One region of the Exiguobacterium sp. K1 genome, then DNA from elsewhere that is predicted to be linked to it. Evidence: a T-box and tRNA genes for the amino acid it is inferred to sense, from the RefSeq annotation. Region 1 holds a T-box; the other regions hold tRNA genes.
The links. A T-box is a leader RNA that pairs with one kind of tRNA and senses whether it is charged. The one in region 1 lies ahead of argS (arginine--tRNA ligase), so its partner is inferred to be a tRNA-Arg.
Positions count from the first base shown of each region.

Region 2: it encodes a tRNA-Arg, which carries the amino acid that the T-box ahead of argS (arginine--tRNA ligase) is inferred to sense. The anticodon was not compared.
Region 3: it encodes a tRNA-Arg, which carries the amino acid that the T-box ahead of argS (arginine--tRNA ligase) is inferred to sense. The anticodon was not compared.

Region 1 covers NZ_JAOTIT010000004.1:196,135-201,040, forward strand. The annotation lists gene N7U64_RS10710 (rhodanese-related sulfurtransferase) at 1-196, shown strand, start outside; gene N7U64_RS10715 (alpha/beta hydrolase) at 257-1,036, opposite strand; gene N7U64_RS10720 (GGDEF domain-containing protein) at 1,052-2,728, opposite strand; T-box leader at 2,854-3,075, shown strand; gene argS (arginine--tRNA ligase) at 3,132-4,814, shown strand; gene N7U64_RS10730 (hypothetical protein) at 4,845-4,906, shown strand, end outside.
Region 2 covers NZ_JAOTIT010000002.1:62,490-67,395, reverse strand. The annotation lists gene whiA (DNA-binding protein WhiA) at 1-538, shown strand, start outside; gene N7U64_RS05710 (hypothetical protein) at 620-856, shown strand; gene clpP (ATP-dependent Clp endopeptidase proteolytic subunit ClpP) at 973-1,584, opposite strand; tRNA gene N7U64_RS05700 (tRNA-Arg) at 1,738-1,813, opposite strand; gene N7U64_RS05695 (RNA polymerase subunit sigma-54) at 1,981-3,123, shown strand; gene N7U64_RS05690 (glutaredoxin family protein) at 3,120-3,383, shown strand; gene N7U64_RS05685 (sugar-binding transcriptional regulator) at 3,498-4,526, shown strand; gene gap (type I glyceraldehyde-3-phosphate dehydrogenase) at 4,580-4,906, shown strand, end outside.
Region 3 covers NZ_JAOTIT010000001.1:172,495-177,400, reverse strand. The annotation lists gene N7U64_RS00865 (hypothetical protein) at 24-1,046, opposite strand; gene N7U64_RS00860 (hypothetical protein) at 1,076-1,600, opposite strand; tRNA gene N7U64_RS00855 (tRNA-Arg) at 1,703-1,776, opposite strand; gene N7U64_RS00850 (metallophosphoesterase) at 1,843-2,349, opposite strand; gene N7U64_RS00845 (XTP/dITP diphosphatase) at 2,356-2,952, opposite strand; gene rph (ribonuclease PH) at 2,949-3,701, opposite strand; gene racE (glutamate racemase) at 3,692-4,507, opposite strand; gene N7U64_RS00830 (phosphocarrier protein HPr) at 4,595-4,858, opposite strand.

The DNA.
Region 1 (4,906 bases):
AACCGTCGTCTCAACATGCTATTACTGTGGGAAAGACGAAACACGTTACGTGAATTGTGCAAATCCGGAATGTAATCGTCAACACTTCTGCTGTGAAGAGTGTGAACCGAAAGTCATGCGATCTTGTTCAGACGAATGCCGGGAACACCCGCGCAACCGTTATGTGAAAGAGCAGATGGAAGAATTGGTAAAGTGACGGCGTATAAATAAAACAGGCTGACAAAATCCGGATTCTGGATTTTGTCAGCCTGTTTTTTTAGGATGAAAATAAGAAGCGGAGAATATCCGGCATCCGTTTTGCCCATTCGGTTTCATGATGGACGGCACCCGGAATGATTTCATAAGCCGCTTGTTGAACTTTTTTCTGCACCGCTTTCGCCAAAACCTCGTTCGTATGCAGATAGTCATTTTCTGTCATCGGTCCGCTGACTTCCTTCGTACCGACGTCCATGTAACAACGATGGTCCTCTGATAAACCCGGACTGCGCTCGATGAATTCCAGTAAAGAAGAAAAATTCGCCCAACCGGCCGTCGATAAAGCAGCCACACGTGTGAAGACTTCCGGATAAGCAAATAGGCCGTACAGTGAAATGACACCTCCCATGGAACTGCCGATCATGGTCGTATCCGTCGGAATCGTCGCATACTGCGCATCGATATACGGTTTTAATTCATGAACAATCCAGTGCATGTATTGTTTTCCGTTACCGCCGATCGTCTTGCGATGAGACGGATATGCAGTGCGCATCAAAAGGGCTTCATCTGTCCAGGGGGCATATTCATCGTAACGGTCCATCCCGTCATCCGGACTGTCGATGGCGACGATCATCGCGTGTAACTGAACGGTGTGTAAAGCATGATGGACTTCCCAGCCTTTTCCGAAAGAGGCGGTTTCACCGCTGAATACATTTTGTCCATCGTGCATATAGATGACCGGGAGTGCTTCATCGGCCGGGAGTTCAGTCGGACGATAAATTCGGATCGTTCGGGGCATTTCAAGTGTAGGAACCAATCGTTCAATTTCAGTAATCGACAAGATAGTCACGACCTTTCAAAGATTAGCGTAATGAGCAGTACAATTGCGACCGTTGTGTTTGCCTCCGACATAAAGGGCATGATCCGCTTGACGAAGCGATTCTTCAAACGATCGTTCCGACTGATATTCGACGGTATCGACGCCGAGGCTGATGGTGATGGATAAACGATGTCCGTCGACGACGAACGGTCGATCGAGTACAGCATGCCGGACCTCTTCTGCGACATCGATGGCCTGATTCTGTGGAGACTGATGAAGTAACAGGACAAATTCCTCCCCGCCGTACCGTGCTGCGAAGACATTGTGCTTTTTCTGCTGGATGGACCGGATTCTGCGACCGAGTTCACGCAGGACGAGGTCACCGACCTTATGCCCGTACGTATCGTTGACATACTTAAAGTGGTCGATATCAAATAAAACAATCGACAACGGATAACGGTCGGAAGCAAACTGTTGGGCCCCTTCCTCATAAAAAGCACGGCTGTTGGCGAGTTCCGTCAAGGCATCCGTCCGGCTTTCGGCGTACAGTTGATACGTTTCCCGTGAACGGTGCACCACCCGGCAAAAAATGCGTAACAAACGCGAAAGCTCGTCTGCACTTGTCGCATCATAGGCATCGGCAATTTGATGGAACAGAACGATCGATACATCGACATCTTCGTTCGTAATCGACGGAATGGCAATCATCGAATGACGGTCAACGGGTAAATCGATTTGAATATCCGAGCCCCAATCGCATCGGAGACCGTGGATGATTGGGGTGTGTAACTGTTCGGCCGACAGGGAATGGAATAGAGGCAACACGTCAATGATTGTCTTCGTTCGTATGTTGTAGATCGTTTGCTTACGCTGTTGCTGAATCGATATCCATCCTTCTGAGAAATCAATCAGGTGTGGCAAGTCGCATAATAAGGAATCAATCGTTTCTTGTTCAAACCGGGAAATCAGCAGGTGTTCTTTTGCGTCATCAAACCGTTTGGCTTTCTCATTCGCTTCAATCGTCTCCACGCGTTGTTGGAGCAAACGTTTGAATAAAAATAAAATCAGTGTCGAGACAGATGCGGCGATGAGCGGATTCTCATCGTAAAACCAGATTCCGAGCAGGGCACATAAGATGCTGATACCGTAGACCAGCGTCTGCAGGCGGACAAGGCGGACCCAATCATATTTTAAGTAGAGGATCCGATTGACGAACCGGCACTGGAGATAGGAAACGAGCATCACGGTCGTTAAATATCCGAGAAGCGGAAGGAGCGCTTTCGAGTAAGTAAAACCGGTCCCAATCGGTCCACCGAGTGCTAAATAGACAAGGGATGGACAGGCGAGATAAACCAAATCAAACAGAACGTTGATTGGATACAAGTATAAAAAGCGTTGACGGCGAATTTCTTTTTTGTGAGAAAAATATTGAAAAATGATGATACCAATCTGACTGAGAAGGATAGACGGCGCTAATCCGTAGTTAAGGAAGATGAATAAGATGATTCCTTCCTGAAACGTATAATAAATGCCTCCCCGCCGGATGTTGTCGAACTGAAACAGGATGATGAGTGCGAGAAGGTAGGCGGCATTGCCAAGTGAGAGTGGGAAGTCAATGAGTGTCGGATGTGTAAGTAAAGTGAAGGTAAGCAGGCTGGCGACGAGACACAAGACGAGCCAACTGTTTCGTGCCACTTTTTGATAGTAGACCATGGTGCGTCCCCCTCCTTTAACAGTCCTTCCCTACTTATACCCGTTTTGTGGAAATTATGATAAGAGATTTACAAAAAAATAAGGTTGAGAGAATGGGGTGAATTGCGTATAATGTGAAAGATATCAGACAATCGATGACGAAGAAAGTAACGATAGGATGTAATCGACCAGCGAATCAGGGAATGGTGGAAGCCTGAACAGATTAGACCATCGTGAAACGCACTTCCGAGATGCTATCCGAATCCATGTGATCAGGCCTAGCCGGGGGAACCCCGTTATCCCCGTCAAAGTGGGTGTCGTACCGTCGACACCAAGAAGAGTGGTACCGCGGTCTTTCCGTCTCTTTGCGTGTTGCGCAAAGGGCGTTTTTTATTGGAAAAAATAATTGTTTGGAGGAAATAAAATGAGTTACAAGCAACAGTATGCCCAAGTATTACACGATGTGATCGGTGACGCCCTGTCACAAGAAGAGATTGAACAACTGATCGAACAGCCGAAGCACGAGGATCACGGAGACCTGGCTTTCCCATGTTTCCAACTCGCAAAAGCCTTCCGCAAAGCTCCAATGATGATTGCGACGGAACTGGCTGAAAAAATCGATAACCCGCTGTTTTCAAACGTCCAGGCAGCCGGACCGTATGTAAACGTCTTTCTGAACCGGGAAGTGGTTTCGCGTGAAATCATTAAACGTGTCTTAGAAGAACAACAGGCATACGGATCAAGCGAACCGAACGGAAAAACGATCGTCACGGATTTCTCATCTCCGAACATCGCAAAACCATTCTCGATGGGACATTTGCGTTCGACGGTCATCGGAAATGCATTGAACCAGATTTCACGGAAAAAAGGATATGAGGTCGTCGGCATCAACCATTTAGGAGACTGGGGAACTCAGTTCGGTAAATTGATGGTTGCCTACAATATGTGGGGGAAAGAAGAAGATGTCCGCTCTGAGCCGATCAAAGAATTGCTGAAACTGTACGTTCGTTTCCACGAAGAAGCGGAAGAAAACCCAGGCTTAGAAGACGAAGGTCGGGCTTGGTTCAAAAAACTCGAGCAGGGGGACGAACAGGCGACAGCACTTTGGACATGGTTCCGTGAAGTCTCACTCGTCGAGTTCAGCCGTGTATATGAAATGCTTGGTGTCAGCTTTGACAGCTTAAACGGAGAAGCCTTCTATAATGATAAAATGCAACACGTCATCGACTTATTGGAAGAAAAAGATTTGCTCGTCGAGTCGGAAGGCGCAATGGTCGTCGACCTTGAAGCAGAAGGCATGCCTCCTGCCTTGATCAAGAAAAAAGACGGTGCGACACTGTATGCGACACGTGATTTGGCGGCTGCCGTGTATCGTCTTGAGACTTACGGCTTCGAACAGGCGTTTTATGTGGTCGGCGGCGAACAAGCCCTTCACTTCAAACAACTGTTTGCTGTCCTGAAGAAACTCGGATTTGAAAATGTTGACGGCATGCACCATGTTCCGTTTGGTTTAATCATGAAAGACGGGAAAAAGATGTCGACACGTAAAGGACGGATTGTTCTGCTTGAAGAAGTGCTTCAAGATGCAATTAACGTTGCCAAACAAAACATCGCTGAAAAAAATCCGAACCTTGCCAATGCAGAACAGACAGCACGCGAAGTCGGTGTCGGCGCCGTCATTTTCCATGATTTAAAAAATGAACGCATGAACAACATTGAGTTTGATCTCGAGCAGATGTTGAAATTTGAAGGAGAAACCGGTCCATACGTCCAATATACGAATGCACGGGCAAATTCACTGCTTCGTAAAGGTGCTTATGACGGATCAGCGTTCAACGGAAGTGCGGATGATTATTCATGGGGTGTCGTATCGATGCTGAACCAGTTCTCGGCTGTCATTGACCGGGCGTTTACACGCCGCGAACCGTCGATCATCAGCCGTTATGTCCTTGATTTGGCTCAAAGCTTCAATAAATACTACGGACAGGTTCGTGTCCTCGAAGACGATGCGGAAAAACAATCTCGCCTCGCACTCGTAAAATCGGTTACGATTGTATTGACGGAAGGATTACGCCTGCTTGGCGTCGGCGCTCCGGAAGAAATGTAAAATAAATCAGATTAAAGATGGGGTTATCATATGAACAAAGAGACAATGGAACGGTTACAGCACGCATCTACACAAATGAACCAGGAAGACTT
Region 2 (4,906 bases), on a different contig from region 1:
CAATCCGGCGACGTCTTCGTATCATCTGGAAATCTTCAGTCTGTACGAAGAACATAATGCCGCCTTGCGCAGCCTGACGAATCAGTTTGATTTGAATGCAAAAGCGATCGAACGGAAAAAAGGACATATTCTCTACATCAAGGAAAGTGAGAAGATTTCTGATTTTCTGAAGCTCGTCGGAGCGACGTATTCGATGTTACGGTTTGAGGATGTCCGGATTTTAAAAGATATGCGGAATTCAGTCAACCGGCTCGTCAACTGTGAGACGGCAAACCTCAACAAGACGGTTGGGGCGGCACTGCGCCAGGTCGAGAACATCAAGTTTCTGGAACGGACGGTCGGACTCGACGTTTTGCCGGATAAATTAAAAGAAATCGCCATCTTGCGGGTCACACATCAGGACGTGACATTACAGGAGCTCGGTGAGATGGTCGAGAGCGGTTCCATCTCGAAATCCGGGATCAATCATCGATTGCGCAAGATTGATCAAATCGCGGATAAAATCCGAAACGGGGAGTCGATGACCGGGGCTCTTTAGGGAGTAACTTGCGAGATGAACCATAGTCTACTATAATATATAGTCGATGCAACTAAATGTTCGAATTAAGGAGTTTTTGAAATGGCTAATGAGAAAAAACGTATTTCGCTGACAGTTGATGCGAAGTTTGATGAAGTGCTTACGAAAAAAGCGAAAACGATCGGTGTACCAAAAAGTACGCTCGTCGCCTTTGCGACATCGTTGTTCCTGAAGCAATTGCAGGCGGAAGAAGAACTTTCACCACATGCGAACGGAATCTACACATTGATTCGCGAAAACCACGATATCGTGTCTGATATCACAGATTTGATCGACTAAATAACTGGGATCTCTGTTCTGTGTCTGTTCCGAGAGGGGCGGGCAACGGACGGAGGTCTTTTTTTGTACACACAAAAAAACCGTCCTCGCAAATTGCGAAGACGGTCAGGAGAAGATTAAGCACGTTCCATGACGCGGTCGATTAAACCGTAGTCAGCTGCTGCTTGAGCAGACATGAAGTTATCGCGCTCTGTATCACGCTCGATGACTTCAAGTGGTTGTCCTGTGTTTTCAGCCATGATTTTGTTGAGATGCTCACGCATTTTGATGATGCGTTCCGCATGGATTTTGATGTCCGATGCTTGACCTTGTGTACCACCGAGTGGTTGGTGAATCATGATTTCAGCGTTAGGAAGAGCGAAACGTTTTCCTTTAGCGCCGGCTTGGAGCAAGAATGCGCCCATTGAAGCAGCCATTCCGATACAAATCGTTGAAACTTGTGGTTTGATGAAGTTCATTGTATCGTAAATCGCCATACCTGCTGTGATTGAGCCACCCGGGCTGTTGATGTAAAGCGAGATTTCTTTATCTGGATCTTCTGCTGCTAGGAAAAGTAACTGGGCAACGACTGAGTTGGCGACGTTGTCGTCAATCGCGCTCCCGAGAAGGATGATTCGGTCTTTGAGCAAACGTGAATAGATATCGTAAGCACGTTCCCCGCGGTTGGTTTGTTCGATGACTGTTGGAATTAACATAGTCTTTGCCTCCTTATGGTTGGTATGTAGCACATATTCGACTTGTCCTTATCATAATCCTTTGGTCAATATTGGTCAAAAGATACGCTGTTGGTTTAATGTATTTTTCCTGAAACAGTTCCTCTTAAACATATCAATATAGAAAAAAGGCAACACCGATAACGGCATTGCCTGTAGATTCAAGTATGGTACACCCGGAGAGATTTGAACTCCCGACACCTGGTACCGGAAACCAGTGCTCTATCCCCTGAGCTACGGGTGCATGTTTGTACTGAACAATTAATAGTATACCGACATTTTTTCAGAAAAGCAATACTAGATTTGCGAGTTTGTTGATTTTTTGTCAAAACGTAAGAGACGATGGAAGACGTATCCTTCCTATATAATGAAAGTGGAATCAAATTAAACGAGGAAACGGGAGGTGAGCGGATGGAACAGAGACAGGAACAAGCGCAACGTCTTGTGATGTCGGCAGCCCAGTTGTATCAATTGACGGTTTTGGAAGAAACGCAGGCGGAACTCGAGGAGCGGCTGTACCGGATCATCCGTCGTGCCGGACGCAGCGAACATAATGGAAGAAAAATGATTCCGCCGGATTTAGAGCAGATCGCAGACCGGATTGATTCGTTTGAAGCGGAACTTCTTCAGCAAATACGTTTAGAATCGGTCAGACAGGAAATAAGATATATGGCGGAACAACTCATCATGTACTTAGACGCGGATGGATTACTCAGAACGACAGACGCACGACTGGCGATTTTGCTCGACAGTGAGGAGACGATCATCAAACAGGCACGGCAACTGCTCCAGCAATGTGAACCAACCGGAATCGCGGCACGCTCGGAAGCAGAGTGTCGCTTGTTGCATGCCATCGAGCTCGAAGATGACCGCTTGATTGATTTGCTTACTGCACTGTCGGACGGACAGCCGTTAAAAGCCGTACTGGATGACGAAACAGAGCGGCGACAGATGAAGCAACAGATTGAACGGTTGCCGAAGACACCGGTCTTACCGGTATCCACCACCATGACGATACCGGAAGCCGATATCGTTTGGTCGGACGGTCAGGTGCAAATCCAGTGGTCTTCCTTGCCGATTGATACGTCCTGGACGGATCTCGCGGAAGCAAAACCGTTTCTAAGCGCCTATGAACGACGGCGTAACACGTTGCGTGCAATCCTCGATGTCATCGCGGAGCGACAAATGCGTTGGTTCAAAGGAGAGCTTCATTTGGAGCCGTTGACGAAAAAAGAGGTAGCCGAACAAACGGGATACCATCCGTCGACGGTTGGTCGGGCAATCGTCCACAAAACGATTCGAACGATCCATGGAACGCTCGAGCTTGAAAATTTTTTCGTCTCGAAGACGCAAAGCGGCACATCGAGTTTTTTAATTAAAGCCCGAATCGCACAACTGATCCGGGAAGCAACCGGATTGCTGTCCGATCAGCAGATTGCCGACCGTCTCGAACGCGAAGGCATCCAAGTCGCAAGGCGGACCGTCGCGAAGTACCGGGCGGATTTGAACCTGACCCGGTCCGATATGACGAAACGACGAGAGGCGAATGAATGATGCCATCAAAAGAACACACGACCTTAACACTGTATTCACGTCCCGGATGTACGCTATGTGAGGAAGCCGCCTTCTTACTTGATTTCGTGCTCGATGAATTTCCGGATTGGACATTCGAAGAAGTGAACATTGAAGAAGATGCTGCGCTCAGTCTCCGATTTTTATACGAAATTCCTGTCGTCATGCATCAGTCTGAAATTTGGAGTTATGGCAAATTCGAGACAGAGGCGATAAGAAACCGCTTACTTGAAAAAACTTAAAGGGCGAGGCTTGAATCCTTGTACGAGGGCTGTTATGATGAGGGTGTACCAAGTGGGACAAGATATGACACGCGGGACGTAAAGTGTCCAGCAACTTGAGAGGAGCGGGAATACATGATTCGGCAGTTAGTACAGATCCAAAAGCGAATCGTGCCTGATCTGATCGAAGAAATGCAGACACGTTACGACATCCTTCATTATGTCCGGCTCATGCAGCCGATCGGCCGGCGGACCCTGGCGACAAGCCTCGGCTTGACGGAACGGGTGTTACGCCGGGAAGTAGACTTCCTGAAAGAGCAAGGATTGCTCGAAGTGGCGACACAGGGAATGTCTTTGACGGATGAAGGGCGGATCGTCTTACGAAGTATGCACAGCGTGATGGCAGAACTGGCCGGGATTTCCGACATGGCGAAAGCCTTAAAGGAAAAACTGGGTGTCCGGGATGTCGTCATCGTACCGGGAGATTCGGATCAAACCTTCTGGGTGCAACGCGATATGGGACGTGCGACGGTCGCACGTTTGAAACGAGAACTTTCTTCGGAAGTACACAACACGATTGCAGTCACAGGGGGTACGACGATGGCTTCCGTCGCGGCGATGATGTCGCCCGATAAGGAAAACCGTCCGATGACATTCGTGCCGGCACGTGGCGGCTTAGGGGAAACACTGGAACTACAAGCGAATACGGTCTGTTCACGGATGGCATCCCGTGCACAAAGTGATTATCACTTACTGCACATACCGGACATGGTCAGCAAGGAAACGTTTGTGAAGATGGTGGAAGAACCGAGCATTAAAAATGTGTTACAGATGATTAAAGATGCTTCGATCGTGGTACATGGAATTGGTGAGGCAAAAACGATGGCAAAACGCCGTCGCGCTTCGACCGAATTACTGGAACAGCTTGAACAGGAACATGCGGTAGCCGAAGCATTTGGTTATTATTTCGATCGGGACGGAAAGATCGTGCACCGGGTGAAGACGGTTGGTCTTCAGCTCGACGACTTAAAAAAAGTCGAACACGTCATCGTTGTCGCCGGAGGACATTCCAAAGCGGAAGCGATCAACGCGTATGTCAAACAGTCCCCGGATATCATCCTGATTACGGATGAAGGGGCCGCAACAACGATTTTGAAAGGGTAGCCCCCTTTTGAATAATAGATAACTCGCTTTACATTAAAAGGAGGAAAATTATCATGGCAGTAAAAGTTGGTATTAATGGATTTGGACGTATCGGACGTTTGGCACTTCGTCAAATTCTTCAGTTTGACGGAATCGAAGTAGTCGCAATCAATGACCTTACAGACACTAAAATGCTTGCACACCTCTTGAAATATGATACGACTCAAGGTCGTTTCGACGGAGAAGTTGAAGTACACGACGGTTACTTCCTCGTTAACGGTAAAGAAATCAAAACACTTGCTAACCGCAACCCAGAAGAACTCCCATGGGGCGAGCTCGGTGTTGACATCGTTCTCGAATGTACTGGTTTCTTCACAGACAAAGAAAAAGCTGAGCTTCAC
Region 3 (4,906 bases), on a different contig from region 1:
GTTGAACGAGCCATTCCCTTGAATTAAAGAAGCAAGGCCTGCTCGTACTGTTTTCCTTCCGGTAACAGGAAATGGACAGCCTGATAAATCCTTTGCGCTTGTCCGCTCAAGTCAGGTGGCGGAGTTTCCGATGTAAAGTCGGATTCCGCCAATTCTTCGACCGCATCCACCCATTCCTGCCATCTGTCTCCCTGTTCCAGCACTTCGGTCGGAAAGACGATTTGATACCAGTTCATGAACAACAGCGCCTTAAATGGATCCATGCGCTTCAGCCTGAAGGTTTCGTTACTGAAAGACTGAAGCTCAAGCGCCTGTCTCGTCACATGTCTCTCGAGTTGCTCCGGACTTTCAAATTCATGATCCAGCCCAATCGATGGAATCCGGATCCGGACGGGGAAAAGTGCACGATCCGCCGGAAGTTGCGGAAGCAATGTCTGGATGACAAGAGCACTCTGTTCGTTAACATCTTCTCCCGTGAAATAATCCTCGATGAGATAACGGACGAACGAAGGATCTGCCTGTAAATCGAATTGCCCGATCAAACGAAACTGTTCGTCCATCGTCCCGAGCCGGTAACAATCGACCCGGTCCCCTGGTACTAGCCGTAAATGGGATTGTTCCCGTACCTTCACATATGAGGAATCATCCGTCTGCCCGATGTTACCTTTCTTACGTGAAAGCGACTGGGTCATTTCGTCTAATTTCAAGGCGAGACCGTAAGGAAGATAGGGAGAGGCTGTCCGCAGGGCCAGATCAAAGGAATACCTCTCTCCCTTCTCGTACATGAAGAGTGCGATCAGTTGCTCGACACCGTCCACTTCAAGGAAAGGGTTCACCACTTGCAGATAGGCTTCCACCTCTTGATCGTTTGTCAAAAAAGCTTCCTGAATTGTATAGAGCACATAAAGAATATCCTCTTCTGTTTCTAAACTTTTCAGTCGTTCCAGCTCAGTTGCCAATTCGTCCTGACTCAATCTTGCGAGCCGCTTCCGCTCATCTGACAACGGTTGTTCCATCCAACGTGATTGCGACTGCTTCACGGTCATCCCACCTTTTTCATATCTGTCTTACTTCCTTACTTCGTGAACGGATCCAGTAAAGACGTCCAGTTCGTAATCGCTTCCTGTAACTGTCCTGCCTGTTCGATTCCCATTTTATTCAATGTGTCCAGGGAAACATCGGTTTCCAGCAACCGTGTGATATCTTCCGATTGATTCACGTACTGCTCCAATTTTTCACTTAAGTTCTTCAGTTCCGCCGGCGGAGTGTCTAAATTAGCAAGCCGTTCGTCAATTTTGTTTAATTCTTCGTTCAACTGTTGAACTGTTCCGTCAGTCTGGAGTTTTTCAATTTGCTGATCAAGAGCCTGTTCCGGATTTGCGGCATCCCGCGCTTCAGTCGCTGCTTGATCGAGTTTCGTCGACAATTCAGATGTCACCTTGGACGTGTCCTGGGCAATATCTTGCAACTGACCTGCATAATCAACGCTGTTTTTTACGTCCGTCACTTGCTGTTTCGCCTGATCGACTGTATCTGTAACCTCGCTGCATCCGGCTAAAGCCACGGTCAGTACGAGGATTCCACTCATTTTCTTTAACATTTTCATCATCCCTTTCAAGTTCATGATACCTTAAGTATACTCGAAAAAACGGATAAAAAAAAGAGACCTCCCTCATAAGGGAAGTCTCTATTTTAATTATAGTGTCCCAAGAGGGATTCGAACCCCCGACCGACGCCTTAGAAGGGCGTTGCTCTATCCAGCTGAGCTATTGAGACGTGTCAACACGAATAAACTATACTAAAACAATTCTTTCGTGTCAATCACATTTGGTAAAACTCTTTTTAAAGTGTACCGTCGAGGTACAAAGCATTGATTTTTTCACCTGTCAGATCATAAAAATCGACTGTGAATTGATCATTTTCAACCGTCAACAACGCATACGTCTTTTCCGGGCGATGGCGCGGCATCCGGATCGAGCCCGGATTGATGAACAGTTTCCCGTCCCGTTGCTCGGCTTTTGCAACATGCGAATGACCGTACAGAACGATTGCTGCCGCTTTTTGATCGGCATGATGCACCAGCTGGTCGAGGCTGTACTTGACGTCTTGCCGGTGTCCATGGACACATAAGACACGAAACGATCCAAATTCCTCGATGACTTCATCCGGGAAGTCATTCCCGTAATCACAGTTCCCTTTGACAACACGATAGGGATATAACGATTCAGTAGTTCCTGTCAGTTGGGAGTCCCCGCAATGAAAGGCGAAATCTGCTTCTTGGTGGCGGTTGAATATCGTCAATAGTTCCTGATCGAGACCATGGCTGTCACTTACGATTAACGCTTTCATCTAAAATCACTCTCCCAAAAAAGTAGTTAATGCCGCTTCAAGTTTTTTCAAAGCCTGCCCACGATGACTGATGGCTGCTTTTTCACTTTTCGTGAGTTCAGCCGCTGTCTGATTCAACGATGGAATCAGGAATAACGGATCGTAACCGAAACCGTTTGTCCCCTTCTGCTCAAATCCGATTTGACCTTCCATTGTTCCCCGGACGGTCAGTGTTTCACCGGACGGTTTTGCCAGTGACAAGGCACAGACAAAACGGGCTGTCCGTCGATCGGCCGGTGTGTCCGCTAATTTTTCCAGCAACAATGCGTTATTGGCAGCATCTGATTTGTCCTCTCCCGCAAACCGGGCAGAGTAGACGCCCGGTGCGCCGTCCAGTGCATCGACTTCAAGTCCGGAGTCGTCCGACAATACGGCGTGGCCAAAATAAGCTGCTGCTTCTTTCGATTTCAGTTCCGCATTTTCTTCAAAGGTTGATCCGGTTTCTTCCGTTTCCGGTGCCGTCTCATAATCGAGTAACGATTCGACGTCGTATCCGAGTCGTCCAAGCATCGCTTGAAACTCACCGACTTTACCAGCATTTCTTGTCGCTACGATGATTTTCATTTGTGCTCCACCTCTTCTCCGACATACCACCACGAAGCCCCTAACGATTGTTCCGCCGCGTGAAGGAGTTCTTCAATACCCTTTTCCCCAAGTTCAAGCATATCGAGCATCTCTTTACGAGAAAAGGTTGCTTCTTCCCCTGTCGCTTGCAGTTCGACGATTTTTCCGGATGAGGTCATGACAAGATTTAAATCGACATCGGCTGCCGCGTCTTCTTCATAACAAAGATCAAGCAATAACTCCGAACCGACTTTCCCGACTGATACTGCTGCAATTCCTTCTTTGATGGGGGTATCCGTCAGCTTACCGCTTTGAATCAATCCGTCGACTGCCAAGACAAGTGCCAGGAAACCGCCTGTAATAGCCGCTGTACGCGTTCCACCATCTGCTTGCAGCACATCACAATCAATCCAAACCGTCCGTTCACCCAATTTTTCGAGATTGACGACGGACCGTAAAGCCCGGCTGATCAATCGTTGAATTTCCATCGTTCGTCCCGTCTGCTTTCCCCGGACGGCTTCCCGTCCTATCCGTTGTGCTGTCGCCCGCGGCAACATCGCATATTCGGCATTGATCCATCCGTGACGTTTCCCCCGTAAAAACGGCGGCACTTTTTCTTCCACCGTCGCGGTGCATAAGACACGTGTATCTCCGACCGATATCAGTACCGATCCTTCTGCATGCTTATTGACATCGGTCTCGAGCTGAATTTTCCGCATGTCCGATTGTGCCCGTTGATCTAAACGCATTTTTCTTCCTCCGTTCCTAACACTAACCGTTTCGCTTGGACCGGATGATGTAACCAGTCACTGGCGATTCGTTCAAAAGAGCGTGTATCGCCGGTCGCATGATAGACATGTTCCGGAATACGATCAAGATCTGCCGTGATGCCGTTATAATCAAGCAAGGCACTGACTTCAAGCGCCGTCTCGTCTCCTGAAGAAATCAGCTGGACGTTTGGTCCGATGACTCGTCCAATGACTTCTGCCAGTAACGGATAATGTGTACATCCTAAAATCAATGTATCCATATCATAGGAAAGCAACGGCTTTAACGTGTTGGCGACGACACGTTCAACATATGGTCCACTTGTCTGAGACGATTCAACGAGCGGAACAAACGGTGGACAGGCAAGCGACTCAACGACGACCTGCCCTTCGACGTGACGCAAGGCTTTCTCATACGAATTGCTTTCAATCGTCATTTTCGTACCAATGACGCCGATCCGTTTCGAGCGTGTAACCTTGACTGCCGCCCGTGCTCCAGGATCGATGACACCGATGACGGGAATCGACAGTTTTTGCCGGGCTTCTTTTAGGACAACTGCTGTCGCCGTATTACAGGCGATGACAATCAATTTCACACCTTGAGCGACTAGAAAATCAATCATCTCCCATGTAAATTGACGAATTTCTTCTTCCGGCCGGGGACCGTACGGACACCGTAACGTATCTCCGACATATATGATTTGTTCATGGGGCAGCTGACGCATCAATTCACGCGCGACCGTCAATCCACCAACCCCAGAATCTAATACTCCAATTGATCTATTCACGATTTCCCCTCACTTTCCTCTCATCTAATATGGTAACAAAAAAGGACGACGGTGCAAGACCGGCGTCCAAGAATGTACGATAAAGGATTACTGAGCAAGACCTTCGCTTGTCAGCATATCTGAAAGAGTCGTGATAGCTTCAGAAGCATCGTCACCGTTTGCAACGATTTTGATGTCTGAGTCTTTTGCGATTCCGAGTGAAAGAACACCCATGATCGACTTGAGGTTTACAGTCTTTCCGTTGTATTCCAAGTTGATGTCTGATTGGAATTTAGAAGCTGTGTTGACGAGTTGTGTTGCCGGACGAGCATGAATGCCTGAATCCGCGATGACTTTGAATGTTTTTTCCATGATTAAGAAATCTCCCTCCACTAATAACGTACTAGTGAGTCGTTTTCG